DNA from 3 places in the Kurthia sp. YJT4 genome. Region 3 is predicted to be linked to each of the others. Evidence: riboswitches for the same ligand, from Rfam matches in the RefSeq annotation. Region 3 holds a riboswitch; each other region holds the start of a gene.
The links. A riboswitch is a leader RNA that binds a small molecule or an ion and turns the genes downstream of it on or off. The one in region 3 is predicted to bind cobalamin.
Positions count from the first base shown of each region.

Region 1: it holds a riboswitch for cobalamin, as region 3 does, so the genes downstream of both, QN089_RS05835 ((2Fe-2S) ferredoxin domain-containing protein) here and metE (5-methyltetrahydropteroyltriglutamate--homocysteine S-methyltransferase) in region 3, are expected to answer to the same signal.
Region 2: it holds a riboswitch for cobalamin, as region 3 does, so the genes downstream of both, QN089_RS07645 (Ig-like domain-containing protein) here and metE (5-methyltetrahydropteroyltriglutamate--homocysteine S-methyltransferase) in region 3, are expected to answer to the same signal.

Region 1 covers NZ_CP126689.1:1,201,430-1,212,542, forward strand. The annotation lists gene cbiQ (cobalt ECF transporter T component CbiQ) at 1-565, opposite strand, end outside; gene QN089_RS05825 (energy-coupling factor ABC transporter substrate-binding protein) at 552-845, opposite strand; gene QN089_RS05830 (energy-coupling factor ABC transporter permease) at 845-1,525, opposite strand; cobalamin riboswitch at 1,717-1,904, opposite strand; cobalamin riboswitch at 2,132-2,313, shown strand; gene QN089_RS05835 ((2Fe-2S) ferredoxin domain-containing protein) at 2,470-2,844, shown strand; gene cobJ (precorrin-3B C(17)-methyltransferase) at 2,844-4,475, shown strand; gene QN089_RS05845 (sirohydrochlorin chelatase) at 4,487-5,410, shown strand; gene cobK (precorrin-6A reductase) at 5,407-6,162, shown strand; gene QN089_RS05855 (precorrin-8X methylmutase) at 6,165-6,860, shown strand; gene QN089_RS05860 (cobalt-precorrin-5B (C(1))-methyltransferase) at 6,860-7,972, shown strand; gene cbiE (precorrin-6y C5,15-methyltransferase (decarboxylating) subunit CbiE) at 7,956-9,161, shown strand; gene cobI (precorrin-2 C(20)-methyltransferase) at 9,163-9,861, shown strand; gene cobM (precorrin-4 C(11)-methyltransferase) at 9,861-10,637, shown strand; gene QN089_RS05880 (cobalt-precorrin 5A hydrolase) at 10,637-11,113, shown strand, end outside.
Region 2 covers NZ_CP126689.1:1,556,473-1,565,250, forward strand. The annotation lists gene QN089_RS07620 (S8 family serine peptidase) at 1-1,383, opposite strand, end outside; gene QN089_RS07625 (ECF transporter S component) at 1,498-2,190, opposite strand; gene QN089_RS07630 (ABC transporter ATP-binding protein) at 2,183-3,838, opposite strand; gene QN089_RS07635 (energy-coupling factor transporter transmembrane component T) at 3,811-4,692, opposite strand; gene QN089_RS07640 (DUF4430 domain-containing protein) at 4,697-5,623, opposite strand; gene QN089_RS07645 (Ig-like domain-containing protein) at 5,705-7,249, opposite strand; cobalamin riboswitch at 7,374-7,555, opposite strand; gene QN089_RS07650 (transcriptional regulator) at 7,681-7,842, opposite strand; gene QN089_RS07655 (cyclase family protein) at 8,048-8,778, opposite strand, start outside.
Region 3 covers NZ_CP126689.1:991,618-1,002,730, reverse strand. The annotation lists gene QN089_RS04805 (transglycosylase domain-containing protein) at 1-784, shown strand, start outside; gene QN089_RS04800 (YpoC family protein) at 986-1,330, opposite strand; gene nth (endonuclease III) at 1,327-1,986, opposite strand; gene QN089_RS04790 (DnaD domain-containing protein) at 1,989-2,711, opposite strand; gene QN089_RS04785 (hypothetical protein) at 2,834-3,007, opposite strand; gene QN089_RS04780 (hypothetical protein) at 3,009-3,815, opposite strand; gene rbsK (ribokinase) at 4,013-4,891, opposite strand; gene QN089_RS04770 (LacI family DNA-binding transcriptional regulator) at 4,894-5,862, opposite strand; gene QN089_RS04765 (glucose 1-dehydrogenase) at 6,067-6,801, opposite strand; gene QN089_RS04760 (TetR/AcrR family transcriptional regulator) at 7,026-7,607, shown strand; cobalamin riboswitch at 8,143-8,322, shown strand; gene metE (5-methyltetrahydropteroyltriglutamate--homocysteine S-methyltransferase) at 8,476-10,779, shown strand; gene QN089_RS04750 (HAMP domain-containing protein) at 11,061-11,113, shown strand, end outside.

The sequences.
Region 1 (11,113 bases), 210 kb from region 3:
GGCGCTTTTTTTGATAGCCAAGACGGGATTGCTGGGCTTCATAAATGGCCTGCATACTTTGTAAAAAGACAAAAATAAAGCGATATGTGAGTTCACATAGTTCAATAAAAATAATCGGTATTTTTAATTGACGCATCGCATATGTGATAGCACTAATCGGCGTTGTCAGTGCAATAAAATAAAGACAACTAATACTTGCGAGCACCGAGAAAAAAAGGTGAAACGCTGTATCGACACTCGCTTTTCCGATAAAAAGTTGAACACTTCCAAATGACATACTCCAATAGTGAGGGGGAAGTGTGGCCGTTGTAAATGAAATAAGAATCGAAAAAATACTTGTTAGCAAAAAGAAACCCGGCAAAAGAAGTAATTTACAATAGAGTGATAATGGTATTTTAGCGGCAAATAAAATAAAAGTACTCATTACGAAAAACGTAATGAGTGAAATAAGTACATCCTTTGTGATGACAGCGAATAGCAAAAAACTCAGTGCCAATACCATCTTCTCTAAAGGATGTACGTTGCTTAAACGATTCGTATAAGCATATTGATCAATTGGAATCATGCGAAACCTTTTCTTTTTTCGTACGACCACGCATTAAACCGAAGAAGTAGCCGATAAAACCTGCACCAATTGCCGCTTGTAGTGCAAATAATAAACTTTCGATTTCGCCACTTGGTGGTTCCCAAATGCTCGAGAACCATGGTTCATAGCTTTTGTCGATTTCGGTAATGGCTGCCTCTGCTTCACCATCCGCACCGCCAAATTCAGCACCCTTTTGAATAAATAAAGGGAAGATGGCAAGGGCGATGACGATGAAAAGGAAGAATAGATTCTTTTTCATTATTCAGCTGCCTCCTTTTTCTTCGTGAAAATATTTAACATACGTAACTCTGCCACATTGTATTTTCGTAAGAAGTTCATAACAATGACCGTTAATAAACCTTCACTAATCGCAAGTGGAATTTGTGTGAATGAGAAAATACTTGCGAATTTTGCGAATGAAGCAAGCATGCCACCCGCTTCAGATGGGAAGGCAAGTGCTAATTGGAATGATGTAATAGTATATGTACCGAGATCACCAAGCATTGCGGCTAAAAAGACAGCAACGGAGAATGACCAACCTGCTTTTTGAGCGCCTTTGAATACATACCATGCGATAATTGGACCAGCGACTGCCATCGAAAAAGCATTCGCACCAAGTGTTGTAAGACCGCCATGTGCAAGTAGTAATGCTTGGAATAGTAACACAATTGAACCGACAACACTCATCGCCAGTGGTCCGAATAATACAGTACCTAAGCCGACACCTGTTGGATGTGAACAACTACCTGTAACCGATGGGATTTTTAACGCGGATAAGACGAAAGCGAAAGCCCCAGATAATCCAAGCATCATCTTCGTTTCAGGATGTTCTTTTACAGTTTTTCGAATCGAACGAATCCCCATAATGATAAACGGTAGGGAGATGGCCCACCAGAAAATCGCCCACTCAATCGGTAAAAAGCCTTCCATAATGTGCATCGCATTCGCACGATTTGGTACGATTAAGAGAAAGGGTAAAAAATAAACTAGCTTTAATAATTTCTTCAACACGTTCAAACGTCCTCCTTTTTCTTTGAGAATGTGCACAAAAAAACCTATTCTACAATATAGAATAGGTTAAAAAAGACATAGCAAAGAAAGCTGTCTTTCATACGCCTATCCTCGTAGGGTGAAATCAATCTTCGGTGGCAGGTCTCCTGGCTTCGCCTCATCATGTATCAACACCTTCCCGTTCATTGAACAGTGGCATATCGTTTATACACTCCGCTTCACAGTTGCGGGACAGCATCGGATTTACACCGATTTCCCTTTTAAGTAAGTGCGACAAGCAACTTACACCATCGAATCGTTAAAATTATTTGATATTTCTAAAAAAGCTTATCATAAAACGCTAAATTTTGACAATACGTATTTTTTTTAACAAAAATTTTTTATGTAAGAATACTGGATAAATGCAGAGATTTCAGTGTTTTTTCAAGGTAAATAAACTTTAATAATATTCTATCAAAATGAATTTTCAGAAAAGTGTCTTGAAAGTTAGACAAATTATGGTTATGATTATAACCAAGATTTTGAAATTACATATAACGATTGTATTTTAGGAGTGCCTATTATTTTTTAGGTTAAAAGGGAAAATGGTGAGATGCCATTACAGCCCCCGCTACTGTATAAGTGTCGAAACAGTCAGATCCATTGGCGAATTGCTGAGAAGGGACTGCGTTCGGATACACTTGAGTCAGGAAACCTGCTTCTAAAATCGGACAAACTTTTCGGTGGGAAGAGATTTGGACAAACTAGTAGTTGGGCTACGCTTATTTCGCTATGCCAATTTTTAGGATGTTCAACCTCTATTCGCCTAGAATAGAGGTTTTTTGTTTGCGCAAAAGCGGATCGTTCGGATACATACGAGGGGGATGTTAGACATGACAACTTGGAATTTGAATGGTGTGCAATCACACGTATTAATTTGTAATGGTAGTAGCTGCATGCGTAAAGAGGGAGAAGAAATTACACAAAAAATTCGCGCAGAAATTACAGCGCGTAACTTGGATGAGCAAATTCATACATCACGTACACGTTGTAATGGACGTTGTAAAGATGCATGTGTCGTTGTGCATTATCCAAAGGGCGATTGGTATAGCATTACGTCGGAAGAAGAAGCGACACGCTTTGTAGCGCAACTTGCAGGCGAGCAAAAAACGGTTGTACCGCGTATTACATTTGAAAATGGCGCGTTCGTTCGTAATGAAGATACACCAGCGATTAAGGGGATTTCAAAAGTGAAGGAGGAAGTTTAATGACACAACAAGGAAAATTGTATGTCGTTGGCTTCGGTCCTGGAGACTTTCAGCATATTACGAATCGTGCAGTAGAAGTATTAAAATCATGTGACGTTGTCATCGGTTATAAAACCTATGTCGATTTGATTCAAGATTTAATTACAGCGACAGCCGTAATTAGTACAGGGATGACAGAAGAAGTGTCGCGTGCGCAAGAAGCAGTAAAACAAGCAGAGGCAGGTAAGTCTGTTGCCGTTATTTCAAGTGGCGATGCAGGTGTGTATGGTATGGCAGGACTTGTGTACGAAGTGTTAATTGAACAAGGTTGGACGGAGAAAACAGGTGTACCGATTGAGATTGTGCCAGGAATTTCAGCTATTAATTCATGTGCATCATTACTAGGCGCACCCGTCATGCATGATGCTTGTACGATTAGTTTGAGTGACCATTTAACACCATGGGATCTAATTGCAAAACGAATTGAAGCAGCTGCGATGGCAGACTTCGTTATTGCTTTTTATAACCCGAAAAGTGGTCGTCGTACACGTCAAATTGCGGAAGCACAGCGCATTTTACTGATGTATCGTCATCCAGATACGCCTGTAGGTCTAGTGAAAAGTGCTTATCGTGAGACGCAGCAAATTCAGATGACGACATTACAGGATATGTTGGAACACGATATTGGGATGTTGACGACCGTTGTCATTGGGAATTCGTCGACATTCATGTATGACGGGAAGATGATTACACCGCGTGGTTATCAGCGTAAATATACACTTGGTGAAGAAAAACAACCGTTAAAGCCACATCAGCGTTTGAAAAAAGAAGCAGAACCATGGGCGATGGATCAGGAAACAGGAAAGTCATACGAGCCACAAGCAATTGCTACAGTGGAGCCGAAAAAGCTTGAAGTAGATACGTTAGCACTTGCAGAGGAAGTGCTTGGCTATCTTGGTGGAACCGTTGTTGAACCGAAACAATATGTTCACCAGAAGATGGAGGCAATTTTCGAGTTTGCGGTCAGCCCAGGCGTAGCGAATAAGAAGATTACACCACAGCAAATGCTTGTATTGGCTGAAGTAGTTGGTGAAAAAGGTTCGATGGAATATACGCCAGACCATGAATTTATTCTTCGTATTCCAACCACATCACCTGAACGTATTACCGATCGTTTGCGAGAAGTCGGTCTCATAATCGCACCGGTTGGCGATGTTGTGAAAATGAAGGCATGTGATTTCTGTGACGGTGAAAAAGCCGATGCGATTCCATATGCAGATGCACTGCAAGAGGCATTTGGTGGAATGAGCTTACCGAAAACATTAAATATTGGTTTTAATGGCTGCGGAATGGCTTGTTATAAAGCAGTGATGGATGATATCGGAATTGTTTACCGAAAAGGTGCATTCGATGTCTTTATCGGCGCAAAACCTGTCGGACGGACAGCGCACCCGGGTCAACCTGTAGTTGAGGGACTAGACAAAGAACAGTTAGTACCTCTTGTAGAATCGATTATTCAAGAATACAAAGCAAATGCGCATCCGAATGAGCGCTTATTCAAATATTTTAAACGTGTGAAGAAGATTGGAAACTTTATTTATCAAGATCTCACACCAAAAATCAAAATTGCCCCTGCACCTTGTGGGGATTAGGAGTGTTGAAGATGAAAACAGCAGTATTAATCGTAGGTCATGGTAGTCGTCTACCAGCAGGAAATGAAGAAGTACGTCAATTTGCAAAGCGTATTGAAGCGCAATTACCAGAACAATTATTAGTGGAAACATGTTTTTTAGAATTTGAAAGTCCAAATATTGCACAGGGAATGAAGGCGTGTGTCGAGCGCGGCGCACAAAAAATTATTACGATTCCAATTATGCTTTTACAAGCAGGGCATTCAAAAATTCATATTCCAATGGCGATTGATGAAGCGAAAGAATTGTATCCACATGTATCGATTACATATGGTCGTCCATTAGGCATTCACCCAAGTTTAATTGATATTTTAGAGTACCGTTTAGCAGAGAGTGGTTTTGTAAAAGACGAACAAGATGAAGATACGACGGTCTTATTAGTAGCACGCGGCGGTAGTGATTTAGATTCAAATAGTGATGTTTATAAAATCGCGCGCTTATTGTCAGAGCAAATTGGTGTGCGTAATGTAGAGCCTGCATTTATGGGTGTGACCTATCCAACAGTGGATGAGGGGATTGCGCGTTGTGAAAAATTAGGTGCGAAAAAAGTATATATGCTACCGTACTTCTTATTTACAGGTATCTTAATGGAGCGCATGACTGATTGGAAAGCGCGCTATGATACGGAATACGATATGGATATTACATTATGCGAATACTTTGGCTACCATTCATTACTTGAAAAAGTAGTAATTGAGCGTATTGAAGAGGCATTAGCTGGCGATGTGAAAATGAACTGCGATACGTGTACATATCGTATTAATGCATCTGAATTTGTCGACCATCATCACCATCACGACCACGACCATGATCATGGGCATCACCACCATCATCACGATCATGACCACAACCACAGTCATGACCATGCGCACGACCATAAGGAAGTGCATCAATAATGTTTTTTCTAGCAGGAACGAGTGATGCGCGTGCGCTAGCTGTTCGATTGAATAACCATCACGATGTTTTAGCAACAGTAGTGACGGATTCAGCGGCTGCGAGTTTACAAGCAGAGGGAATTGCGACACATGTCGGGCGCTTAACAGCAGAAGAGATGGCTGAAAAAGTGACAGCACGCGGTGATCAAATCATTGTCGATGCAAGTCATCCCTATGCAGAAGAAGCATCAAAAAACGCACAACAAGCGGCACAGTTAGCAGGTGTCCCGTATTGTCGCTACGAACGGATGTCTGAAGATTATGAAAATGACTTGATTACAGTTGTTGAAACATATGAAGAAGCAGCGCTTGAAGCGAAAAAGCGTAAAGGGAATGTGATGTTGCTGACAGGGAGTAAGACGCTACAGATTTTCACGAAGCATTTACTTGGTGAAGAAGAGATTACATTAATCGCACGCATGTTACCGCGCATTGACAATATGGAAAAATGCGAAGCACTTGGTTTACCGCAAAAGCAGATTATTGCGATGCAAGGACCGTTTACAGCAGAGCTAAATACGGCGTTATACAAACAATACGATACGACATTGATGATTACGAAAGAGAGCGGGAAGGTTGGTTCGGTTGATGAAAAAATCACGACAGCTTTAGCACTTGGAATTGAAGTGATTTTGATTGCACGTCCGAAAATGGATTATCCGAATATGTTCCGTAACTTTGATGATATTGAGCAATTTATAGGAGGCATTTGATCATGACAAATGAGCAACAAGAAAAAGAATTATTTATTAATACCGACAACTTTAATACGGATTTCACACCTTTAACAGTAGAGCCGAACCGTATTTATGAATATAGTTTTGAAACGATTTTAGAAGAATATGGTCCGCATGATTATTCAGAAGATGAGTGGTCAATTATTCGTCGTATCGTGCATGCATCAGCCGATTTTGAATTAGGAAAAAGTGTCATTATTCATCCAGATGCGATTCGTGCAGGTATTGAATCGATTCGTGCTGGACGACCTGTGATTGCAGATGTACAGATGATTCAAAGTGGTTCAGGTCGTAAACGATTCCAAAAACATGGTGGCGACCTATATTGTCACATTGCAGACGAAGATGTATCGAAAATGGCGAAGGAACATAATACGACGCGTGCGATTATTTCGATGCAAAAAGCAGCGCGCTTACATGAAGGTGGTATTTATGCGATTGGGAACGCACCAACTGCACTACTAGAACTGATTCGTCTCATTCGTGAAGGAATTGCAAAGCCCGATTTAATCATTGGTATGCCGGTTGGTTTCGTGTCAGCAGCTGAATCAAAAGAGGAATTATCGAAAGTGACAGAAGTGCCTTTCATTACGAATTTAGGTCGTAAAGGCGGTAGTACGGTAACCGTTGCGGCACTAAATGCGATCTCGATTTTAGCTGATCGCCAAGACTAATGGAAAAGAAGAAGAAAAAAGACCCGAAAGATATGCGCCATGGCTATACGACAGGCGCATGTGCCACTGCAACAACGAAAGCAGCTCTAATTGCTTTACTTTCGGGTGAAGAACAAGAATCGGTGACGATTTTTTTACCGGTTGGAAAATATGCCACATTTACGATGGAGCATACCGTACGAGAAGGAGAGGCTGTTCGTTGTGGCACGATTAAAGATGCAGGAGATGATCCTGATGTGACGCATTTAGCACTGATTGAATCGACTGTATCTTTTATTGAAGGTGATGCCATCGTTTTAGATGGTGGTGTCGGTGTGGGACGTGTAACAAAACCAGGGCTTCCTGTGCCTGTTGGAGAAGCAGCGATTAATCCTGTACCGCGTAAAATGTTAGAGGAAGTTGTGAAAGAGACACTCGAACATTTCGGCGTGAAGCGAGGTGTGAAAGTCGTCATCTCGGTTCCAGCTGGTGAGGAGTTGGCGAAAAAGACATTGAATGGTCGCTTGGGAATTGTCGGTGGTATTTCCATCTTAGGAACGAGAGGAACCGTTGTACCGTTTTCAAGTGCAGCTTATATGGCGAGTATTGCTGAAGCTGTTAGTGTTGCACATGCAGCAGGACAAAAACATTTGATTTTAACGACAGGTGGACGGAGTGAGCGCTATGCGATGGCGCTTTTTCCTGATTTAGCTGAAGAATGTTTTATTGAGATGGGTGATTTTGTCGGTCATGCATTGAAGCACTGTAAAATACATGACATTCCGCAAGTGACATTGGTCGGTATGATGGGGAAATTCTCAAAAGTGGCACAAGGGGTCATGATGGTTCACTCGAAAAGCGCGCCAATTAACTTTGAGTTTTTAGCAGACCTTGCAGCAGAGAGTGGTGTACCGCCCGCATTACAAGAAGAAGTGAGGCATGCGAATACGGCTTCGCAAGTAGGCGAGATTATGCTAGAACATGGCTATCAAGCCTTTTTTGATCGTCTTTGCATGGCGTGTTGCCATGCGTCGATTCAACATGTGAAAGGAAACATCAATGTGAGTACCTACATTTATTCAATGAAGGGCGAGCAATTAGGAAGGGCTGAACAAATTGACAGCATCGATTAAATTAATCGGGATTGGTGATGGGGGAAAAGCTACCTTAAACCAACAAACAACCGAATGGATTGAACAAAGTGATGTATTAGTCGCAGGTGAGCGTGTTCTTGCCTTTTTCGATACATATGAAGGACAAAAAATCGTCATTAAAGGCGGTTTAAAACAAGTTGTGGAACAGATTCAAGCAGCTACAGGTAACATTGTCGTACTAGCTTCAGGCGACCCTCTTTTTTACGGAATTGGACAATATCTTTCGAACAAAATGCCATTAGAGATTTATCCGCATGTGAGTTCTGTTCAACTTGCATTTGCACGTTGTCAAACGAGCTGGCAAGATGCAAAAGTGATTAGCTTGCATGGGCGTTCAATAAAAGGTCTTGCTCAAAAGATGAATGGTGAAAAGAAAGTGGCGCTTTTAACAGATGAAGTGAATTCACCGAATGCCATTGCACAGTATTTACTTGATTTTGGCTTCCATGAATATCGTGCTTTTGTCGCTGAAAATTTAGAAGGTGTGGAGGAACGCTGTCGTCATTTCACATTAGAAGAGATGAAAGAAGCAGCGTTTTCGCCACTGAATGTGGTCATTTTAATCGCACAGGAAACACCGCATGTATGGCCGCTTGGTATTGAAGATGAGGAATTTTCACAGCGCAAGCCAGATAAAGGGCTGATTACGAAAAAAGAGATTCGTGTGTTATCCATTCAACAATTAAATGTGAAGCCAGATTCGATTATTTGGGATATTGGCACATGCACAGGTTCGATGGCGATTGAAGCAGGACGTATTGCAAAAGAAGGAGCAGTCTATGCGATTGAGAAGAATGAGCCTGATTTAGCAAACTGTCTTGAAAATCAGAAGAAATTTCGTGTAGATGTGACGGCGATTCATGGGAAAGCACCTGAGCGTTTAGACGAATTTCCGAATCCAGATGCGGTCTTTTTAGGCGGTACAGGCGGAAATATTCGTGATTTATTGACGATTTGTTCAGAACGCTTAAATGAAGGTGGGCGCATCGTTTTAAATGCGACAACAATTGAAAATTTAGCGAAGGCCGTTGAGATTTTTAAAGAATTGGGTCTACACGTACATATTATCCAAGCGCAAATCGCACGTAGTAAGCCGATTTTGGATATGACACGTTTTGTTCCACTCAATCCAATCTTTATTATTACAGCGAGCAAGGGGGAAAATTAAGATGGCAACATTGTTCGGCTTAGGGGTAGGTCCAGGAGATCCCGAATTAATTACAGTGAAAGCTTTTCGTGTGATGAAAGAGTCACCGGTCATTGCCTATCCAAAGAAAATGAAGGGCAAAAAAAGTTACGCACAGCGCATTGTTGATGTCTATGTGAATGGCATGGATAAGGAGATGCTTGGGCTTGTGTTCCCAATGACAAAGCATCAGGAAACATTAGACCGCGAATGGAATAAAGCAGTTGATGAAGTATATGCGCGTATTGCGGAAGGAAAAGACGTAGCATTCGTAACAGAGGGCGACCCAATGCTCTTTAGTACGTTCATTCACTTGATGACATTGATGCAAGAACGTCATCCAGATGTCGACATTCAAATGGTTCCAGGGATTTCATCATTTAATGCCTCTGCTTCAAGATTAGGTATTCCACTTGGTGAAGGAGACGACCATATCGCGATGATTCCAGCAGTCGACGATTATGACGCGATGCGTCGCGCGATTGAAAATCATGATGCCATCGTCTTTATTAAAGTGGCAAAAGTAATTGATTTAATGCTTCAAGTGTTACGTGATTTAGACTTATTAGACCGCGCACATGTGGTCACAAAAGTAACGTCCGATGAAGAAATCATTTGGAAAACATCTGAACTTGATGGTGTCGAGCTTGAATATCTTACATTAATGGTGGTGCGTAAATAATGAAAAAAATTTATATTGTTGGTGCAGGTCCAGGAGATCCTGATTTAGTAACAGTAAAAGGATTACATATTATTCAAACAGCTGATGTTGTGATGTATACAGATTCTTTAGTGAATCAAGAATTAATTGCGAAGGCTAAGCCAGAAGCGGAAGTTGTGAAAACAGCAGGTATGCATTTAGATGAGATGGTACAAGCGATTGTCGATCGTGTAAATGAAGGGAAAGTGGTGGCACGTGTTCACACAGGAGATCCAGCGATGTACGGTGCAACGATGGAACAGATGGCGATTTTACAGCAACATGATATTACATGCGAAATTATTCCGGGTGTGAGTTCTGTATTTGCGTCTGCTGCAGCAGTAGGAGCCGAGTTAACAATTCCTGATTTAACACAGACACTGATTTTAACGCGTGCAGAAGGTCGTACTCCTGTACCTGAATTTGAAAAATTACGTGATTTAGCAAGTCATCATTGTACGATTGCACTATTTTTAAGTGCGACATTAACGAAGAAAATCGTGCGTGAATTACAAGATGCAGGTTGGTCGGATGATACGCCAATCGCAGTAGTACAACGTGCAACATGGCCAGACCAAAAGATTGTACGTACGACATTAGTGAATTTAGATGAAGCGATGCGTACGAACGGAATTCGTAAACAAGCAATGATTTTAGCTGGTTGGGCATTAGATCCACATATTCATGAAAAAGATTATCGTTCGAAATTATATGATAAAACATTTACGCATGGTTTCCGTAAAGCGGTGACAGAGTAATGGTCATCGAGTTACGTGACGATGTATTAGCGCCAATTGAAGTGAAGCATCCGTATGCGATTGTCGCAATTACTAAGCATGGTGTGGAAATTAGTCGTAAACTACACGCGGCATTGCCAAACACAGATGTCTATTATATGAGTAAGTTTGAACGTGGTGATGAGCGCGCGCATAATGTTCAATTATTTAGCGGCAGCGTGCGCATGTTATTCCCAGCATTATTTAAGCATTATCAAGGTATTATCACCATTATCTCACTCGGTGCAGTCGTACGAATGATTGCACCTGTGTTAGTCGATAAAAAGGTCGACCCAGCTGTCGTTGTCATCGATGACCGCGGTGAGAATGTCATCAGCATGTTATCAGGGCATCTTGGCGGTGCAAATGCTTTAACGCATACGGTAGCAGAAGCTCTACAAGCGAATGCGATTATTACAACAGCATCCGATGTTCAAAAGACCATTCCAGTTGATTTA
Region 2 (8,778 bases), 560 kb from region 3:
CGTTAGCTGTTTTGGAGCTTGTGGTTTTGTGATATCTTTCTTTGTTCGAATCGTTGTCGTGACCACTTCCGAAAAATCTCCGTCAGCATTTACAAAACGGAATGAAAAAGTTAGCTTTTTATTTGCAGGAAGGTTTTTTAAGGTTAATTTATTAGCTTTACTGCGCTGAATCACGCGTTCATTTTGTAATACGATAACGTCTTCTTTTTTACGATTTGTTAGTGAAAAAGAAGCTTCATGATCCGTCACTTTTCTTGTTGAGATGACGGGCTTTCTATCTAGTGGTACAGGTGCTTTTATCGCTAAAATCGGATAGGGCTTCTCTTTTTGCATCTGTTTTAACTTTTGAACAAGTTGCGTACTTGAACTGTACGGATAACGTTCTTTTAATAAAGCAAGTAATCCTGTAATATGCGGTGCTGCAAAAGACGTACCCGTTACATAACTCACTGTACCAGAACGGTTAATCGCTGGTACATCTTCACCAGGTGCTAAAAAATCAACCCGTCCTTGATGATTTGAAAAACTACTAATATCTTGATAACGATTAATCGCCCCAACACTGACCACTTCTTTATAACTTGCTGGATAACGAACCTTTTCATAGTAACCATCATTGCCTGTAGAAGCGATCATTAAGATATCTGCCTTATTTGCCTTTTGGATGACTTGATGTAGTGCTGTTAAATCATTAGGCAGGCCAGAAGATAAGTTAATGAAATCGATTTGATGATCAATTGACCACTGAATCGCACGTACAATATCAAAAGCAGAGCCTCTTTTTGTGCCATCTGCATATTTTAAAGCATATATTTGAACATCGGGTGCAATCCCTTGCGAAAATCCATTAAGTAGATACGGCTTAGCAGCAATAATCGACGTAACGAGTGTGCCATGTCCTAAACCGTTATGACCGCGGTCAATCGAATCTGCTTCATTCACAGTTGTATTCGGATCGTCTGGTGCAAATACGAGGCGTTGCTTGATGGCGTGTTGCAAACTCGGTATTGTCGCTACACCGGTATCAATAACAGCTACTTTCACATTTTTCCCTGTATAAAGTGATGCAGGTGTGACAGGAATACGTAGAAGTGATAAATTCCACGTTGGTTTCGTCGGTTCATTTAATAATGTGACAGCTGTATTTTTTTCAATCGTACTATCTGGGAAAGCTTGGTGAAAAGTACGCTGTTCAGCTGTTGTAAGGTCCGTTAAGATGAGTTGTAAATCTGGCAATATTTCAGCGTTTTTCGGTAACTGTTTCTTCATATCAACTACGTCTTGATGTGGTGTAGAGATGATGACTTCTTCTGCAGCAGCGCTTATGGAAGATGTCATAACGAGACCTAGACAACAACTTGCCGCCAATAATAACCTTTTCATACCAAAACCTCCTTTAAAGTGTTGTTACTCCATTATATGAAAAATGAAGTCCTGTATTCAATAGTTGTCCTGAAAATTGAAAAAGAGCAGCGATTACTACGCTACTCTTTTAATTTAGGTCGTCTGCATGACCCCGTATTTAATTTTTAACCGTTCTAGCTTGTCACCAATCGGTTTTGTAAGTAACCACAGGAAAATGACATTTGAAATCATATACGTAATAGTGAATGGAATCGCTGTGATGATTTTAGAACCATACACAATCCAACTAAAGCCGTTACCAAGCGATAAAACCGTCCAAATATCCATGAGCATCGAATACATGATACCTGAGAAAATCCCGTAAAACAGTAATGAGATTTTTGATTCCATCCAGTTCGTTTTACCGAGTAATCCAGCAATGTAGCCGAGAATACCAAGCGTGAACATTTGAAAAGGTGTCCACGGACCTTGACCGAATAAGATATTCGACGTAACAGCAGATACAGCACCCGTTAGAAAACCTGCTTCTGGACCAAGTTTAAAGCCTGTAATCGCAACAAGCGCTGTCATCGGTTTAAATGCTGGGATAAAGGCGAATGCTGCACGTCCTGCCACCGTAATTGCCGACATCACTGCGATAATTAATACTTCTCTCGCATCGGGTTTTCGTCTTTCAAATGATAAAAAGAAAGGAATACAAGCAAATACCATGACAAACATGGAGATTAAATTGTATTTTCCATCTTCTAATAAAGTCGCTCCAATTAAAATCCCAATAGGAATAATCACAAAAAAGATAATGAGTGAAATGACCTTTTTAGACATGTGTCATCACCTCTTGTAGAGATTGACAACGTGCAATTAACTGCTCTGTCGTTACAACATCTTCAAATAATTGACGACACATACGATTCGTCGCAGTCGTATAGAAGTGATTACCACTGTAAAAGGCAGCTGGTGTTCCTTTTGCGACGATTTCACCGTCAAAGAACATCGCACAAGACGTTGCATGTTCAGCCGAGAATTCGACATCATGCGTCACCATTAAAATTGATGTCCCTTGACTTTGTAAGTCATGTAGAATACGAGCTAATACTTGTTTAGATTCACCGTCTAGCCCCTTCGTTGGCTCATCTAGTACTAAGATTTTTGGATTTTTAAGTAGTACTTTTCCAAGTGCGACTTTTTGCTGCTCACCACCGCTTAAATCATATGGATGTTGAGCAAGTAGATGGCGAATTTGAAGTAAGTCAATTACGCGATCAATAGCTGCTTGATCTTTTGACATCATGGCGAGTTCAAGTTGCACTTCTTTTTCGACAAGCAATGTTGTTGGATCTTGTGGTAGCATCGAAATCATACCTTGATACAATTCTTTTTTTGCATATTTTTTAAGTGGCTTGTTAAAGATTGTTACTTTTCCGCGATGCGGTTTTAATAGCCCCGTTATTAAGCCGAGTGTTGTGGATTTACCCGTCCCGTTTCCACCAACAATACTTAGAAATTCACCTTGATGGAGCTGAAAATTCAATCCTCGAATTAAATCTTCTGCATGACGGTCATAGCGAAACCATACATCTTGTACATCTAGTACGACTTCACCAGAAGACTCTGCTTCTTGAATTTGTTTATGGTCTTTTTCGTAATGCTTTTCAAGCCATGTGCGTCCGTCACGAATCGTTAAAGGTGTTTCATCTGATTGCTTGAGTGCATGATGTACACGAAGCGGTGTTGGCAAACCAAGCAACATTGGATGATGTGCATCAACATGACGTAAACGTGTAGCCGCTTTAATGGGTGTATCATTTGCAATAATTTCACCTGCATCTAAAATAATGACCCGATCTGCAATCGGATATACTTCCTCTAATCGGTGTTCAACAAGCACAATCGTTAAACCGAGTTCTTTATTGAGCTTTTGAAGTGTTGCGATAAATTCACTCGCTGCAATCGGATCGAGTTGTGATGTAGGTTCATCTAGAACCAGTAGTTGTGGTTGCATCACCATAATACTCGCTAAATTGAGCAGCTGTTTTTGACCACCTGATAAGTCTGTTGTATTTTTTCGGAACCATGTTTGAATACCGAAGAAGCTTGCCATTTCAGCAACGCGACGACGGATTGTCATAGAATCGTAACCCAGATTTTCAAGACCAAAGCTCAATTCATGCCATACTTTATCCGTTACAATTTGTAGTTCAGGTTTTTGAAGTACATAACCGATTTGACTGGCTGCTTCACGCTGAGGCAAGTCTTGTAAAGCGACACCATTGAAATGAATCGTTCCAGACATTTGACCATGTGGCGTTAATTCACGTTTTAAATGCTTTAATAATGTACTCTTACCACATCCTGATGTTCCGCATAATACGACGAATTCACCTGCTTCAATTTCAAGAGAGATGTTTTTTAAAGTTGGTTTTGTTGCAAGTGGGTAACTAAACGTTAATTGATTGATTTCAATGAGCGCCATTTGAATGCCTCCAGTACTTCAATAAAAATAGGTAGTGACACGAGTATACCATAACTAATCGTCATGAAAATCATCGAACCGTCCCATACGATTGGTGAGAACGTTGGATAGTAGTAGAATTCGTTCCAACCGAAATAGCTACATAGCAGTTGCATGATAAATAAAATGAAAATACCGCTGAGTGCAATCCCATCTAATCGATCAAAGCGAAATAATGAAAAAGTTGAGCGCCCCTTTAATCCGTAGCCGCGCGCTTTCATCGAATCAGCTGTTTCAATTGCATTTTCTAAAGCCCACGAGATAAGGATGGATAAAATACGAGTTCCAGCTTTAATACGATGCCAAACCGAACCTGAACTAGGGTCCATGCCAATCGCACGTTGCGCATACATAATCTTCTTAATTTGATGACCGAATAGAGGTACAAGGCGCATCGTTAATGAGATTAGTAATGCCACAGCAGGGGATACTTTCGTAAATAAATATAAAAATTTATCAGATGTCATGACCGCATTAAATGCACTAAACCAAAAGATAATGGCGATTAACATGATAGAAGCAGCAAATCCATAAACAATAGCTTCGACTGTAATCGGTTGTTCGTTGATATAGAGAATCGCTGTTTCGCCTTCATGAATGAGTAAAGGGTTTAAAATAGCTGCTACCAACATGAATGGAAGCAGCCATTTAATCGATTTCAAAAAACTTTTCTTTAATAAAAGAAAGCTTGTGACAGTTGCACCCGTAAAACTAATCATAAGAAGAATAGGATGCATGTAAAACATCGTTAAACCAATAACAGCGAAAAAGTAACTGAAAATAACGAGTGGGTGAAAATCATGAAGTGATTTCATCTAACTACCACCCTAAGTCCGTTCCACCATTAGTTGTATATTGCAACTCAATGCGGTCACCATCTTCAAGTTCATAATTACCTACGCCAACAGGTGCCTTTACACCGTTAACTGTATACATCCAGCCACTTAATGAACCTGCTTGTTTTTCGTTTATATGATTAATCCCGATAATATAAATACCGTACATTGGATTTTTTTCGTAATTAATATAAATACCGTATTTTGAACGTAGTTTTGAAATGGCATCCCAAGCTGTATCGCCTTCTTTAATTTCAATTTTTGCGTTATTTAATAGTACACCACTTGCTGGTACATATTTTTCACTTTGTAGGTTTTTCGGTAATAGCTCATAATGATCAGGATTTAGTAATGTGCGCATGCCAATTGTAATCGTTGCATATTCTTTTTTCGCTGGTTTTTCTACAGGTTTTTCAGGTGTTGACGGTTTTGGTGTCGATGGCTTCGGTGTAGAAGTCGTTGTCTCTGGTTTTTTCGTTACCGTCGTTTCTTTTTTCGTTACCGTCGTTTCTTTTTTCGGTTCGTCTTTTTTGACTGGTTTTTCTGTTTTTGTTGGTTGTTCTTTAGAGGTATTATTAGATGTTGTTGTTTCCTTTTTTGCTTCTGGTTTTTGTGTTTGAGATGGTGTCGATGTTGATTTCTCCACTGTAGAAACGGACGAATTCGTTGACGTTGTCGTGTCGTTTTCAGATGTAGCAGCCACTTCTTTCGTTACAGAACCTTTATCATCTTGCGCCGTTTCTTTTGTTTCTTCTTTTTCTTTTGCTTTTTTCTGTTCTTCGTCATTTAGAACAACGACTTTTTTTGCTTCTTCCTCTTGCTCATTTTCATATTGCTGTGCGGTTTGCACTTTACAGCCTGTTAAAAGTAAGGTTGCAGATAGCGCAAATAGTATAATTTTACTTTTCATGTTGTCCCTCCTTTTAAGATAGCAATAGGGCTGTTCCAAGATTTACATCTTAGAGCAACCCTTATTCGCTATGTGTAAATCTTATTTACTTTTTACTGTAACTGTAACGGATTTACTTGTGTAATTTGATTTTTTCGCATACACTTTTACTTTTGTTTTTTCTTTTAATGTTGGTACTTTAATTGAGAAAGAACCTGTTTTTGTGCTGGCAGTTGCTTTATATGTTTTGTTTCCAATTTTCGCATATACTGTTGCACCTTTTGTTGTTGATCCGGTTACTTTTTTAGCGCCTTTTACAAGCTTACTTACTTTTGGTGTTGCGGGTGTTAAACGATCAGCCACTTTTTGTGTAATGGCTTTGCTCTTATTACCAGCTAAGTCAGTTACATAGAATTTCACTGTCGCATTGGCTTTGAACGCAGTTTTTACTGGATATGAGAATTTACCTTTTGCATCTGCTTGAACTGCTGCTAATTTTTTCGAACCATTATAGATTGTAACCGTTGCATATGGTTCTGTCGTACCTGAAATTGTTTTTGTTGTGTTCGCCACTTTTGTAACACTTAATGATTTTGGTGCAGTTGTATCATACTTTAAAGAAGAAGCTTTTGCATCTGCTAAATCAAAGAATGTATTTTTATCTGATGCATAACGATCATACGCAACAAGACCTAACATTGCACTTGTTGTTGCAAAGAGTTGTGGACTTTTTTGATCTGGTGTTGTTTTAAAACCACCTGTTGTTGCATCAAAGTTTAATAACATATTTGACACAGCCCAGTGACCATTTTTAATAAATGCACGTGCTGTTTTTGGATTAATGCCATTCTCTGTTAGAGCGATGACCACTTGAGCTTGTGAATCGACACTATTACCGCCCCATGGATTATAACCTGCAACATCCGTTAATTGGCTTGACATATAATCTAAACCTTTACGAATTGACGCTTTGACAGCTGGATCTGAATCATAGTTCGCAAGTGCGCTTAACACCATCGCAGCCATGTCGACACTCACGCCATTTTCAACATCTTCAGCCCAAGAGAAGCCACCATTTTCAAATTGTGTGCTTACTAAATAATCCACCATTGATTTACGTGAGAAATCAGCGTATTTTGCACCTGCTGGGAAGCTATAATCTTTCGCTTCTAAAGCACGTAATACATATAAATAATCTGTGATGTATAAACTTTTCGCTGCTTTACCTGCTACTAATTTATCACCTAATAAGTTAATTAAGTTATAACCCGCAACATTTTTCGGATCTTTACCGATTGCAGTAATCGCTAAAATTATTTTTGATAATGCGCCTGGCGAACCACTAAATTGACCTTTTTGCTTCTTTAACTCACGTTCAACATCTTTATAGAATGTTGTGTAGTAATCTTTACTTACAGCGTAATTTGAACGCGCAAAATTAAGTACTGCATCTGAACTTTGGTAAGTTGGTGTTGATACATCTGGTAATGAATAATAATAGTTCGATGTTGCTTTTAATGTATTCGCTACATCAACTTTTTTAACTGTAGGTACTTTTGCTTCTGCTTGTAAAGCCGTTGCTGGTACAGCTGAAACGACTAAAGCTGCTGATAATGTTGCTGGAATCACCCATTTTGATTTAAACATAAAAATAACCCCCAAATTGTTTTGATTTGGAGGATTAGCTAACACGAAAAGCTCACGTTCTAAAGACATGAAGAATTATGTAACAATATTTATACTTACGTGCGTCTAATCCACCCCTCGAAGATTGAAACGAATGATGAAAGCAGGTCTCCTGGCTCTATGATCACATTACTTTGACAACTTCCCGTATAAACACAGTGTTTATATGTCATTTCATCCCATATTACAGTAGCGGGGCTGCATCGGATTTTCACCAATTTCCCTATTATCTAGCCTAAAACTAGCACTCTCATCTGAAAGAATATTCAATTATCTTAATAGAAAGTATTCCATACTCTATAAAAAAAGTAAATAACTTTTCATAAAAGAAGGTCTTAGGACATACAAAAACCTCTACTTTACACATTAAGTGGAAAATAGAGGTTTAATACCTAGCTAATCTCTTGAATTGTGGCGTCTCTCTTATACTCATTAAATGCATACAATTGCTCCTCTGTTAATTGTTTGACATATAAATGGTAATTCATCGACTCCAACCCATAATTTTCGCAAGCCTGACAATATATTTGATAACCTTCCATAAAGTGTTCCATTGAACATCTCTCCTTTTGTTATATAACAGTTTCATTTGTTGTACTTAATATATAACAGATGAAAAAAGATGTCAACTCATTTTCTGAAAATTCAACGAAAATATTTGGTTTACATAATAATATTATTTTTGAAACAAAAAACACCTTGAGATGACAAGGTGTTTCCACGACAAATGAGTCTGTATAGTTTAAGACAAATGAGCCTTTATTGATTCGGTGTAATCGCAAATGAGCGTACGGGAAAACCAGATGCTTTTTCAGGTTTAGCCACGATATTAAAGATAACTGCCCCTTTTGCCGGAAGTTGATCTAAATTCGTTAAAAGTTCGACTTGATACGTATCTTGTTCTAAAACGAAATACTCTGCGGCTAATGAGCCATGTTTTCGATATTCTTCACTCGAATCTGTATCAAATGTTTCATGACCAATCGCTTTAATGCCTCGTTCTTTGAATAAAAAAGATAATACTTCGACAGACCAACCTGGCACATGAGCCACGCCTGCTTCATCAATATTATTAAAGATATCATGGTCGGGCCAGCGCTTCGACCAGTCTGTGCGTAATGCGACAAATGAGTCGGCTTCAATGATGCCATTTTGATCCTCAAATGAGAGGATGTCTTCAATCGTTACCGTGTGACCTGGATTCTTTTGTACTTGAGCTGTAATATCTACAACAATAAGTGGCAGTACTAACTCCTGAAGATGAAGTTCCTCGATATAGCGTGTATCTCGTACAAAGTGTATCGGTGCATCAAGATGTGTTCCATACTGACCTGCAAAAGAAAATTGTTGTGCAAAAAAGCCATCATCATGTGTAAAAAGTGTATCGAATTTTGCTGGATTGAATGCATGGAAGTGAGGTGACTGGCTATTAAAGGTATGTGTCAAGTCCACCCATTTCTGCTTTTTCAATGTTTGTAATGCTTGTAAAA
Region 3 (11,113 bases):
TGGCTACACAACGCGCTACTCGATGTCTGTATGGACAGGCTATTCTAGTCGTAAACAAGGGATTGTATCCCCTCAAGAACGACAACTAGCTCAAAATTTATTCCGTATCATTATGAGCCAAATTTCTGCAGGTAAAAATACACCGAACTTTAAACAACCAAGCTCTGTGATCTCTTCAGGTTCTGAGTTATATGTTCGTGGCACACAAGCACCTGTGGAAAAAGAAGAAGAAAAAGATGAGAAAGTTTCTGCTCCAACAGGTTTAAGTGCAACGTATGATGCAGATTCAAAAACGGTATCTTTATCTTGGAATAAAAGTGATACAGATGGTGCTAAATATCGTGTGTCTGTAGATGGCAAAACCATTACAACAACAGGCGATACAAAAGCTTCTTATCGTGTTCCTGGAGGCGCTACTTCTCTAACCTTTAGTGTTGTAGCAGTTGTGGATGGCAAAGAAAGTGCTAGTGCTTCTGCTACTGTAAAAATTGCTGAAGAGCCTGAAGAACCAGCAGTAGATGAGCCAGATCAACCTGAAACAGACCAACCTGGTGAAACACCTGAAACCGATCAGCCTGAAACAAATCAACCTGGTGATAACCAAGGTGACAATGAGAATGACAATAATAACGGGAATAATAATGGAAACAATGGGAATAACAGCAATGGAAATCAGAATGATAACAATAACGGAAATACAACTAAACCTGAAAAACCTACTGAACCTGACCAACCCGAAACAGATGAACCAGCCACTGAAAATGATCAAGGTAACGGAAATTAATATCTAAACAAAAAAGGATGAGACATATGTGTAAAAACACCGTCTCATATGAGCATAATAAAAACCGGAATTGCGCTGTGGCGCGGTTCCGGTTTTTCGTTGCGAACGCTAAAAAAGAAAATGAAATGTTTTGTCTCATTCTCTTTTTGTATATACAAAAACTTCGACAAATTATGATTTGTCGAAGTTTTAATCGCTCATCTATTTCTTTAAGCGTAAACGTGCACAGCGCTTTTTCGTTTCCTGAAATAATTCATCTAATTGACGATAACATGCGTATTGTCCAGGTCTCCTTTTAATAAAAGCTAATCGCTCTCCTGCATTAATTGGCAAAATTTCATATTCTTCTTTTTCATCAAAATGTGTTTGATTCGAAGCTTGTAAAATGAACATTTCATATAGGTTAATGCCTTGTTCCATATAATCTCCTGCTGAGTGATCACGTCGATCATGTGCCTCATGAATCTTTTCGGCTAGTGACTTCCATTCATTGAACCATGCATCCACTTGTTCTTTTTGAATTTTTTCTTGATTGCATTGAATCATTGTTCCACTAACCCCTTTTTAAAACGTTTTTGACCTTCTCGACACACATCAAATAATGGACATGCATGACAACCTGGACGTTGCGATTTACAATGATAACGTCCAAAGAATATAAGTTGATGATGCGCTTTATTCCAACGTTCAATCGGTGTTTTTTTCATAATCGTTTCTTCGACTTGTAACACACTATCTTTCCAACGACATAAACCAAGTCGTTTGGTTACACGCTCTACATGTGTATCTACAGCCATTGCTGGAACTCCAAACGCAACAGACAATACAACATTCGCTGTTTTTCGTCCAACACCTGGCAATGTCACCAGTTCTTCTCTCTGATCTGGAATTTCTCCATTATATACCTCTAGTAATCGCTGACATAACTTTTGAATATTTTTAGCTTTTGCACGATATAAACCAATAGAACGAATATCTTGTTCTAGTTCTTCTAGAGGCACAGCTAAATAATCTTCTGGTTTTTTATATTTTTGAAATAATGTTTTCGTCACTTTATTCACTAAAACATCCGTACATTGTGCAGATAATAACGTCGCAATTGTTAATTCAAATGGATTATCATGCACTAATTCACAATGTGCATCTGGATACATGTCGTCCATTTTATCCAAACATTCAAGCCATTGTTTTTTTGTTAACATCGCTATTCTCTCTCCTCTAACCAATTATAAAACGGCGCTTTTTTCACGACTGGCTGTACATCTTCATCGATTCTAGTCGGTGTTTTAATTGTATGTTCACGATACTCTTTTGCGTGTCGCAAAGCCGCTTTCGTCGTTGTAATATTTTTCTTTTTCCATTCAAAAAGAATACGATCCATATATTTCAAACTTACTTTATCACTTAGTACGGCTTCTTTTAAAGCTTGACGAATTAAATCAGGTGTATGTCCATCTTGATCAATCCACATCGAAATCGTTTCAATCTCAATCGGTGATAATAGACGACCTAGCTCCTGCTCAAACATTTGGAATAACTGCCCTTCCTCCATTTGTTCCTGACTCACTTCGATTTGCTGTTGCGTATTTTGTTCGCAATCTAATAGACGCATCCAAAGTGGAAATAAATTTATTTTTTCATATAAAATATGATCCTGGTTTGTCTTTTGTTCGATTTGAATCAAACCTTTTTGTAAAAGCCCTTGTAGACAAAACATAATTTGTTGTTCTTTTACATTCATTCGTTGTGCTAAATCAGTATGTGACGGGAAATCAACACCTTGCTCTATAAAGGAATGAAGTTGTAGTAACAACAATGCTTCTTCATCTGTTAATGAAAGATTTTTATAATGCTTAAAAAATAACTGTGGTACAGCAACTTGCCCACTTTCAACCCACGCTTGGAGCCTCATTTGTTCATTTTGCATTTGATTATTGACTCCTCTCTTTTTCAAAAGTTTCAACGTACATTATAACACTGAAGTAAAAGGCATGAACATGAAATTGCATGGTTTGTGTTTTTTTCGTATTAATAAGCTCAAACGATAAATCATCTCAAATTATTTTTTTGAGCATAATCATGTCGATTTGCGTCAATTGTAATATTACATTGTATATCATAATGTGTTTCGCGTTCTTCTTTTGGAATTACAGCTAGAACACTTTGTGACCACAGAAAAAAACTACACCCGAATAATACGAGTGTAGTTAGTAGTTTATTCATTTTAAGCCCCCAATTCATAAAGAGTATCTTTTCCTTTTTTGTCTAAATATTTTTTATATAACTTTGAACTGATTAACTTACCACTTGAATATTTATCTTTATAAATATACGTATATTTACTTGGTGTTCCTTTACTAATTAACTTTTTTGTACCAATAGGTAATTCGCCAGATTCAATATAATCAATTTTTGGCTTTACTGTTTTTTCAACAATGCGATTAGCTGTAAAACTGCTGATTAAATACTTACGTGGCATCCAACCGTATGATTTTGTGGAGTAAGAGTAAACATAAGCCCATGAACCACTTACTTTCTTCACCTTCACAACACTTTTATCTTGATAAACCTTTTTCAATTTCTTACTTGAAACTGCTGGTTTAGAGCGCAAACTTTGCGTATAAACTACATGCATTTTCTTGCCTGTGATCTTAGCAGCTGAATCCGTAATGTATGCGGTTAAGATAAAACCATCTACTTTTTTCCCGTTAATTTTTAAACCCAAAGATGGTAAGTACGTTTTTTCACCTGAATACTTAACAAAATTATTATAAATTGCTACAACATTTCCATAATGTTCATATTTATCTTTATAATAATATCCCTTTACAGCACCTTGTTTCCCTTGAACACAAGCCTCACCTTTACCAAGAGCATATTTAAATGTTTTGCCTTTTTTATAATTCACGCCCCATTTAGCATATGTTGTATCGTTTGTTTGCTTATCAATGACTAACGTACACTTATATTTTGCGTTATGTGCTGAATCATCATTTAATTCTGCACTTGCTGTTGTAGCGAAGGCTGACAACGTTAATACTCCTAACATTAAAGATGGGACAATTTTCTTACTTAGACAAACTTTTTTGGATTCCATTTATAATCACCTCTGACAATTATTATATAACAAAAGATTCAACAAAATATTATAACTTTATTATCATAAGAATATAGATTTTATTTTTTAATATAAAAAAGTGACGAGGTTTAATCCTCATCACTTCTCATCTATCTTGCTTCTTTTAAGCGGGCTTGCACTGCTTCCACCTTTGGCATACCGCCTTGTGCGCCAAACTTTTCAACAGATAAAGAAGCAGCGATATTCGCAAATTTAACCGCTTCTGTGATTCCTACACCTGTAGTTAGAGCATAAGCAAAAGCACCATTAAATGTATCCCCCGCACCTGTTGTATCCTTTGGTACTGTTTTAAAACCTTTCACAATCACATGTTTTTCACCATCATAGTAACGTGCACCATCCGCTCCTAGTGTCACAATTAGACGATTTGGATAACGTTCAAGCGCATTTTCTACATCGTCTTTAAAAATATCTGCACATTCTGTTTCATTTGGCGTGAAGTATGCGACACGGTCCATCCACTCTTCTTTAAAATTCTCTGCTGGCGCTGGATTTAACAGTACTTTTACACCTAATTCTTGGCACACATCAAGTGCGTATTCTACCGTTTCTTGTGGTATTTCTAATTGCATAATGACTAGCTCACTCTTGGCAATTTGCTCACGCGCTGCATCAATTGACTCCTTTGTAACATCGTGATTTGCACCAGGTACTACAATAATTCGATTATCTTGTTCGAATAAAATAATATTGGCAATTCCTGTAGCAGTGGATGTCGTCTCTACAAACTGATCTTGTACGCTTTCTACTTTTAATAAGTTTCGTAACACTTGTCCAAATGCATCATTACCTAGTGCACCTACCATATGTACATGCGCACCTAATCGAGCCGCTGCAACCGCTTGATTTGCTCCTTTACCTCCTGGAACAGTGTGAAAACTCTCCCCTAAAACGGTTTCTCCTTGTTTCGGAAATAGATTTGTTTCTACAACAATATCCATATTAATACTACCAATGACTGTTATCATATTTATTCTCCTTTAGTTGAATTTCTTTTTATTAAAATAGGTGCTACAAGTTGGTGACGTTCTAGAATATCTTCATTTTGCATTTGCTTCCATAAACAGCGAACAGCTCTTTGTCCAATTTGCGTAATTTGTTGTGCAACCGTTGTAATCGTAGGTGTCGTCCATTCTGTCATGCGAATACCATCATAACCAATCAACTGAATATCTTCTGGAATACGTAAATTCATTTGTTGAATCGCTTTTAACGTGCCAATTGCCATCGCATCGCTACTTGCAAAGATTGCTTCATATGTTCGATTTTGTAGTTTTTCAAGCACCAAAATTTTTGTCGCTTCCACTTCATATGCACTAATTACTTCTTCAATTTGTAATGTTTGTGCGCAAGAATAAAAGCCTGCTATTCGTTCATTTGCAACATCCTCTTCACTCGATGCTCGAATACATAGTACATTCTCTACGCCACAAGCCATCAAGTGTTGGCAAGCTATTTGACCTCCGAGGAAGTGATCCGTTTTGATTGTCGGAATCTTCTCTGATAAAACGCGGTCTACAGCGACCATGGGAATTTGCAACTTTTCATAGTAACTCGCTTCTATTTGCTTTGTCGCAATAAATAATCCTGCAATATACTGCTGTTGCAATTGTTCAATGATTTGTTTTTCTTTTTCATGTTCATTTCCAATATTACAAAGAATCATTGTAAAGCCGTATTGATAGGCTTGTTCTTCAATTTCTTTTGCTAACTCTGTAAAAAAAGGATTCGTAATATCTGGCACAAGCAAAGCCACCATTTGGCTTTTCTTCGTCGCAAGTGAACGTGCCATTTCATTAGGTCGATAACGCAGTAATTCGATTGCTGCGTGAATCGACTTTTTTGCCTCTTCACTCACATACCCGTTTTTATTTAGATAACGTGAAACAGTAGATGAAGATACACCCGCTTCCTTTGCTACATCTCGAATTGTCGGCATCTTTTCATCTCCTCTGAAACTCATATGGTACCGGTTCCACATAAATATAACGACTTCTTATCCTCATGTCAAACACCTATTTTTATATAAAAAGAAGGACTACGCCAATGCGCAATCCTTCCTTTTAAAGATTCTCTACCTGCTAATACCCCAAGATACAATAGGAGAAAATCAATAGAAGCTATAAATGTTTGGTAAAACGAATTAACGTGCTGACATACCGCCATCAACGATGAATTCTGAACCAGTTGAGTAGCTTGATTCTTCAGAAGCTAAGTAAAGAACTAAGTTAGAAACTTCTTCTGGCTCAGCTACGCGACCCATAGGAATCATTTTAGAGAATGCTTCAACTGCTGCTTTAGTATCTTCTTGAACAACCATTGGTGTAGCAATTACACCTGGGTGTACAGAGTTTACGCGGATGTTTTTAGGAGCTAACTCAAGAGCTGCTGCTTTTGTAATACCACGTACAGCAAATTTAGTATCAGTGTAACCTACAGCGCCACCAACTAAACCGTTAAGTGAAGAAATGTTTACGATTGTACCTTGACCAGCTTTTTCCATTGAAGAAACAACTGATTTGATACCTAAGAATACAGAAACTTGGTTGATTTCAACGATTTTACGGTAATCTTCTACTGAAGTATCAGTGATTGATTTAGCCATAGTGATACCAGCATTGTTTACTAGTACGTTTACTGGACCGAATGCTTCTTCAGCTTTCGCTACAACGTTTTTCCAATCTTCTTCGTTTGCAACGTTTTGTTTTACGAAAATAGCGTTTTCGCCAAGTTCTGCAGCAAATGCGTTACCTTTTTCTTCATTTAAGTCCGTAAGAACGACTTTAGCGCCCTCTTCGATGAATTTTTTTGCGTGTGCAGCTCCCATACCTTGAGCTGAACCTGTAATAATTGCTACTTTACCTTCTAAACGAGCCATTATAAAACTCCTCCTTAAAATCTTTCAGAAATAAACTACACTTGTAAATTAACAAACTTTCATGCATACTGTCAATAGAAAAGCGCTAAATATTTTAATAATAAACTATTTAATTTTAAATTAATTATAACACAACTTGTTCACACATAGCTTAATTTAGGTAATTATAAACTTTCTGTTAAATGGAAATAATGGCATAATGACATTATGAAAGGAATGATTTGATGTCTTCTTCACAAGATCGTAGAATTTTACGCACACAGAAAAAATTAAAAGCTGCACTCATCCATCTTTTAAAAGAAGGACATGATTTACGTTCACTTTCAGTAACGGAAGTTGCACAGCAAGCTACATGTAATCGTGTTACATTCTACTCTCACTATAAAGATTTAGATGACCTTCTTTGCACAATCTTTGATGATTATCTTACAGAACTACTAACCTACTTTAGAGAGAGTTACCAAGCACTGGGGAAAATTTCATCTACAGATGAGCGACTCCACTTAGCTATTTTTGAATATATTTATCAAAATCAATTCATTTTCTCTCTCATTATTAAAGGAGAGATGCTGCCTGGTTCTCAAAATCGTTTTTGTGACAGCCTCGTACAACTAACCGGTAAAGAGATTGCACTAAAAGATGACTTACCGATTGAGGTACCTGCTCTTAGTTACTACTCAACATATGCAAGTCTTGGCTTTTTTATTTATTGGATGAATCAAGATTTCAAAGAGAAACCGGAAGTCATGGCAAAAAAACTAACCTATTTGCAAAGCAAGGTGTTTCAAGAAGCTGAAGTCTTATAAAAGTATGATTGAACTACATCTCCAATTTTTAGATATGTCTAAAAATTGGGATGTAGTTTTTAAATGACTAAATATTCATCAGAAGAAAAGAGGATGAGAAAAAACATTTCATTTTTCTCTTTTAGAGTTCGCAACGAAAAACCGGAACCTCGCCATAGCGCGATTCCGATTTTTCATGCTCATATAAGATGATATTTTCACAGTTATATCCATCCTCTTCAAACTGAAGTACTACCTGAAAACCGTACAGAATTCTTCTTTTTCTCCGTTACATTAAGTCAGTAGCATGTGGATATAAATTCAAACTTCTAATCACTACTTTCCTATAAAATTTTCAGCTCAAGCTATTTTTGCTGAAGGTGGTTTTCTACACGTTCCTATTGGTTCACTTCTTCGTGTTTAAAATACATTACTTTTTTATTTCCTAACTTCTTTCTAATAATTAAATCTCTCAGATGAAATAGTTGTATATTTTTCTGAATATTTCTCTTTTTCTTTTTATTCTAATAGTTTTATGTTATAGTAATCTCTAATTACATAACGTGTAAGAAATGGTACTTATGAAAATAAGTTTAAATGGGAAGAGCGATGTAAATTCGCCACTGTCCCGCAACTGTAATTGGGAGTTTTTCAAACAACGCCACTGTTCTTTAATGGGAAGGCTTGAAAAATGTTGAGCATAAGTCAGGAGACCAGCCATCTTCTAGTACACACCAAATACCTACGTGGAGATAGGTGGTGTTCTGTGCGCATAGACGGGGAAATTATTCCTCTTTTTCAGTATGCATAGATAACGCTTCAGACTATTTCCTTTAAGAAATAGTCTTTTTATTTTGGTTTATGTAAATTCAAAAGGAGGTTTTTTATAATGACAACTGTATCAAGTACAACGATTGGATATCCATATATTGGTGAAAACCGCGAATGGAAAAGAACAGTAGAACAATTTTGGAATCAACAACTTTCAGAAAGTCAATTTGAAAAAGAATTAAAAAATCAACGCATAGCAAATTTACTAAAACAACAAGATAAAGGAATTGAACAAATAACAGTCGGTGACTTTACTTATTATGATCGTATGTTAGATTTAGCTTTTATGTTCCGTCTAATTCCCGAGAGATATCATACATTAGAATCAGAACCTTCATTGAAAACATATTATGCGATGGCACGTGGCTCAGACACAACAATTGCGTGCGAAATGACGAAATGGTTTAATACGAACTATCATTACATCGTTCCAGAATACGAACAACAAAAACTATCATTAGGACACAACTACTTACTTGATTTATTCAATGAAGCAAAATCTGTATTATCAACAACTCCAAAACCAACATTTATTGGTCCATACTCTTTTATTCAGCTAACAAAAGGCTATTGTGAAAAAACAGTCGCATCTTTTATTTTGCAACTATTACCACTTTACGAACAAGTAATTCAACAACTTGTAGATGCAGGAGCTGAATGGATTCAACTTGAAGAACCAATGTTCACGCAAGAGTTAGACGAAGAACAACTACAATTAATTGATGTGATCTATCAACAATTAGCTGATCATGTACCAGGTGCGAATTTAATGATTTCCACTTATTTTGAAGCAATTCCACAATACGAAAGAATTGTACAACTACCTGTAGCAGGTATTGGATTGGATTTTGTTCATGGATACAAAGATAATTTACAAGCAATCAAGCAATACAGTTTCCCAGGAAATAAAGTATTAGCTGCTGGTATTATTAATGGTCGTGATATTTGGGTCAGCCCTTTAAAAGAGGTCACACAAAAAGTTGAAGCTATCTTACAATTAGTTTCGCCAAAAGCATTGTGGCTACAACCTTCTTGTAATTTGCAACATTCACCTGTCACAACCGCTGCTGAAAAAGCATTGCCAACTGTCTTATATAATGCACTTGCATTTGCAGATGAAAAATTAGATGAATTGCGTCATATCACTTATTATATTCGTAATCAATCTTTTGAAACCCCATCTATAATAAAAGAAAATTTAATGGTTATTGAAAAACTTGCTACCGATGTATCTCGGAATAACTCGACTGTTGCACAAGAAATCAAACAACTTAACAAGAAAGATTTTAATCGTTCACAGCTTTTCGAAGAACGTATTATTACACAAAAAAACAGATTACACTTACCTGATTTTCCAACAACAACTATTGGAAGCTTTCCACAATCAGAAAAAATCAAAAAAATACGTTCGCAATGGCGTAAAAAAGAAATTTCAACAGAGCTTTATGAAACTCAATTACGTGCAGAAACAAATCGCTGGATTAAAATTCAAGAAGATTTAGATTTAGATGTATTAGTTCATGGTGAATTTGAACGAACAGATATGGTGGAATATTTCGGAGAAAAACTAGCTGGTTTTGCATTTACTAAAAAAGCTTGGGTTGTATCTTACGGTTCACGTTGTGTAAAACCCCCTATTATTTATGGCGATATTGAATGGCTTGAACCGATGACTGTTAAAGAAACAACAGATGCTCAAGAACAAACAGATCGTTTAGTCAAAGGAATGTTAACAGGACCGGTCACCATTTTAAATTGGTCATTTGTACGTGATGACATCGAACGTAGTAAAGTCGCTATCCAAATTGCACTTGCACTTAAAAAAGAGATTCTTGCACTCGAAAAAAGTGGTATCCAAATCATTCAAGTCGATGAACCTGCCTTACGAGAAGGTTTACCATTACGACAGTCGCGTCAACAAGATTACCTAGATTGGTCAATTAATGCATTTAAATTAGCTACAGCTGCCGTTCAACCAAGTACGCAAATTCATACACACATGTGCTATTGTGAATTTAATGATTTTATTGAACCGATTGTTGCACTAGATGCAGATGTTATTTCACTAGAAACTTCACGTAGTCACGGTGAATTAATTCACTCATTGCAACATACACCTTATCCATATGGTATTGGTTTAGGTGTATATGATATTCATAGTCCACGGGTACCGAGTATAGAAGAAATGTATACGATTTTAGAAGATAGTTTGAATATCATTCCAAAAGAAAGATTTTGGATTAATCCAGACTGCGGACTTAAAACACGTCGCGAAAAAGAAACCGTTGACGCACTAAAAAATATGGTAAGTGCTGCAAAGCAATTAAGAAGCCAGATTAAAAAACAACCTATTTCATTTTAACTCACCTCAATTTTTTAATATAAAATAATTTAAAACTAAAGAACCCTTAGAATGATTGAATTATGTATTATTCTAAGGGTTTTTACTTTTTATGCTTATAAATCTTTTGTATGCATCAAATTCTATCAATTTCGTAAAGTAATATGTACCATGCTAATCATTTTATTTGTACACTTTTTGTTTTATTTTAATTAGTGAAAATTGAACCGAAAGTATTAACTTCTTTAGTATAAAGTGGTATGGTTATGTATATTATTATTCCACGAGACAAGGGAGATTCAATGAAATATTTGTCATTAAAATCTAAAAGTATTTTATTTGCATCGATTATTAC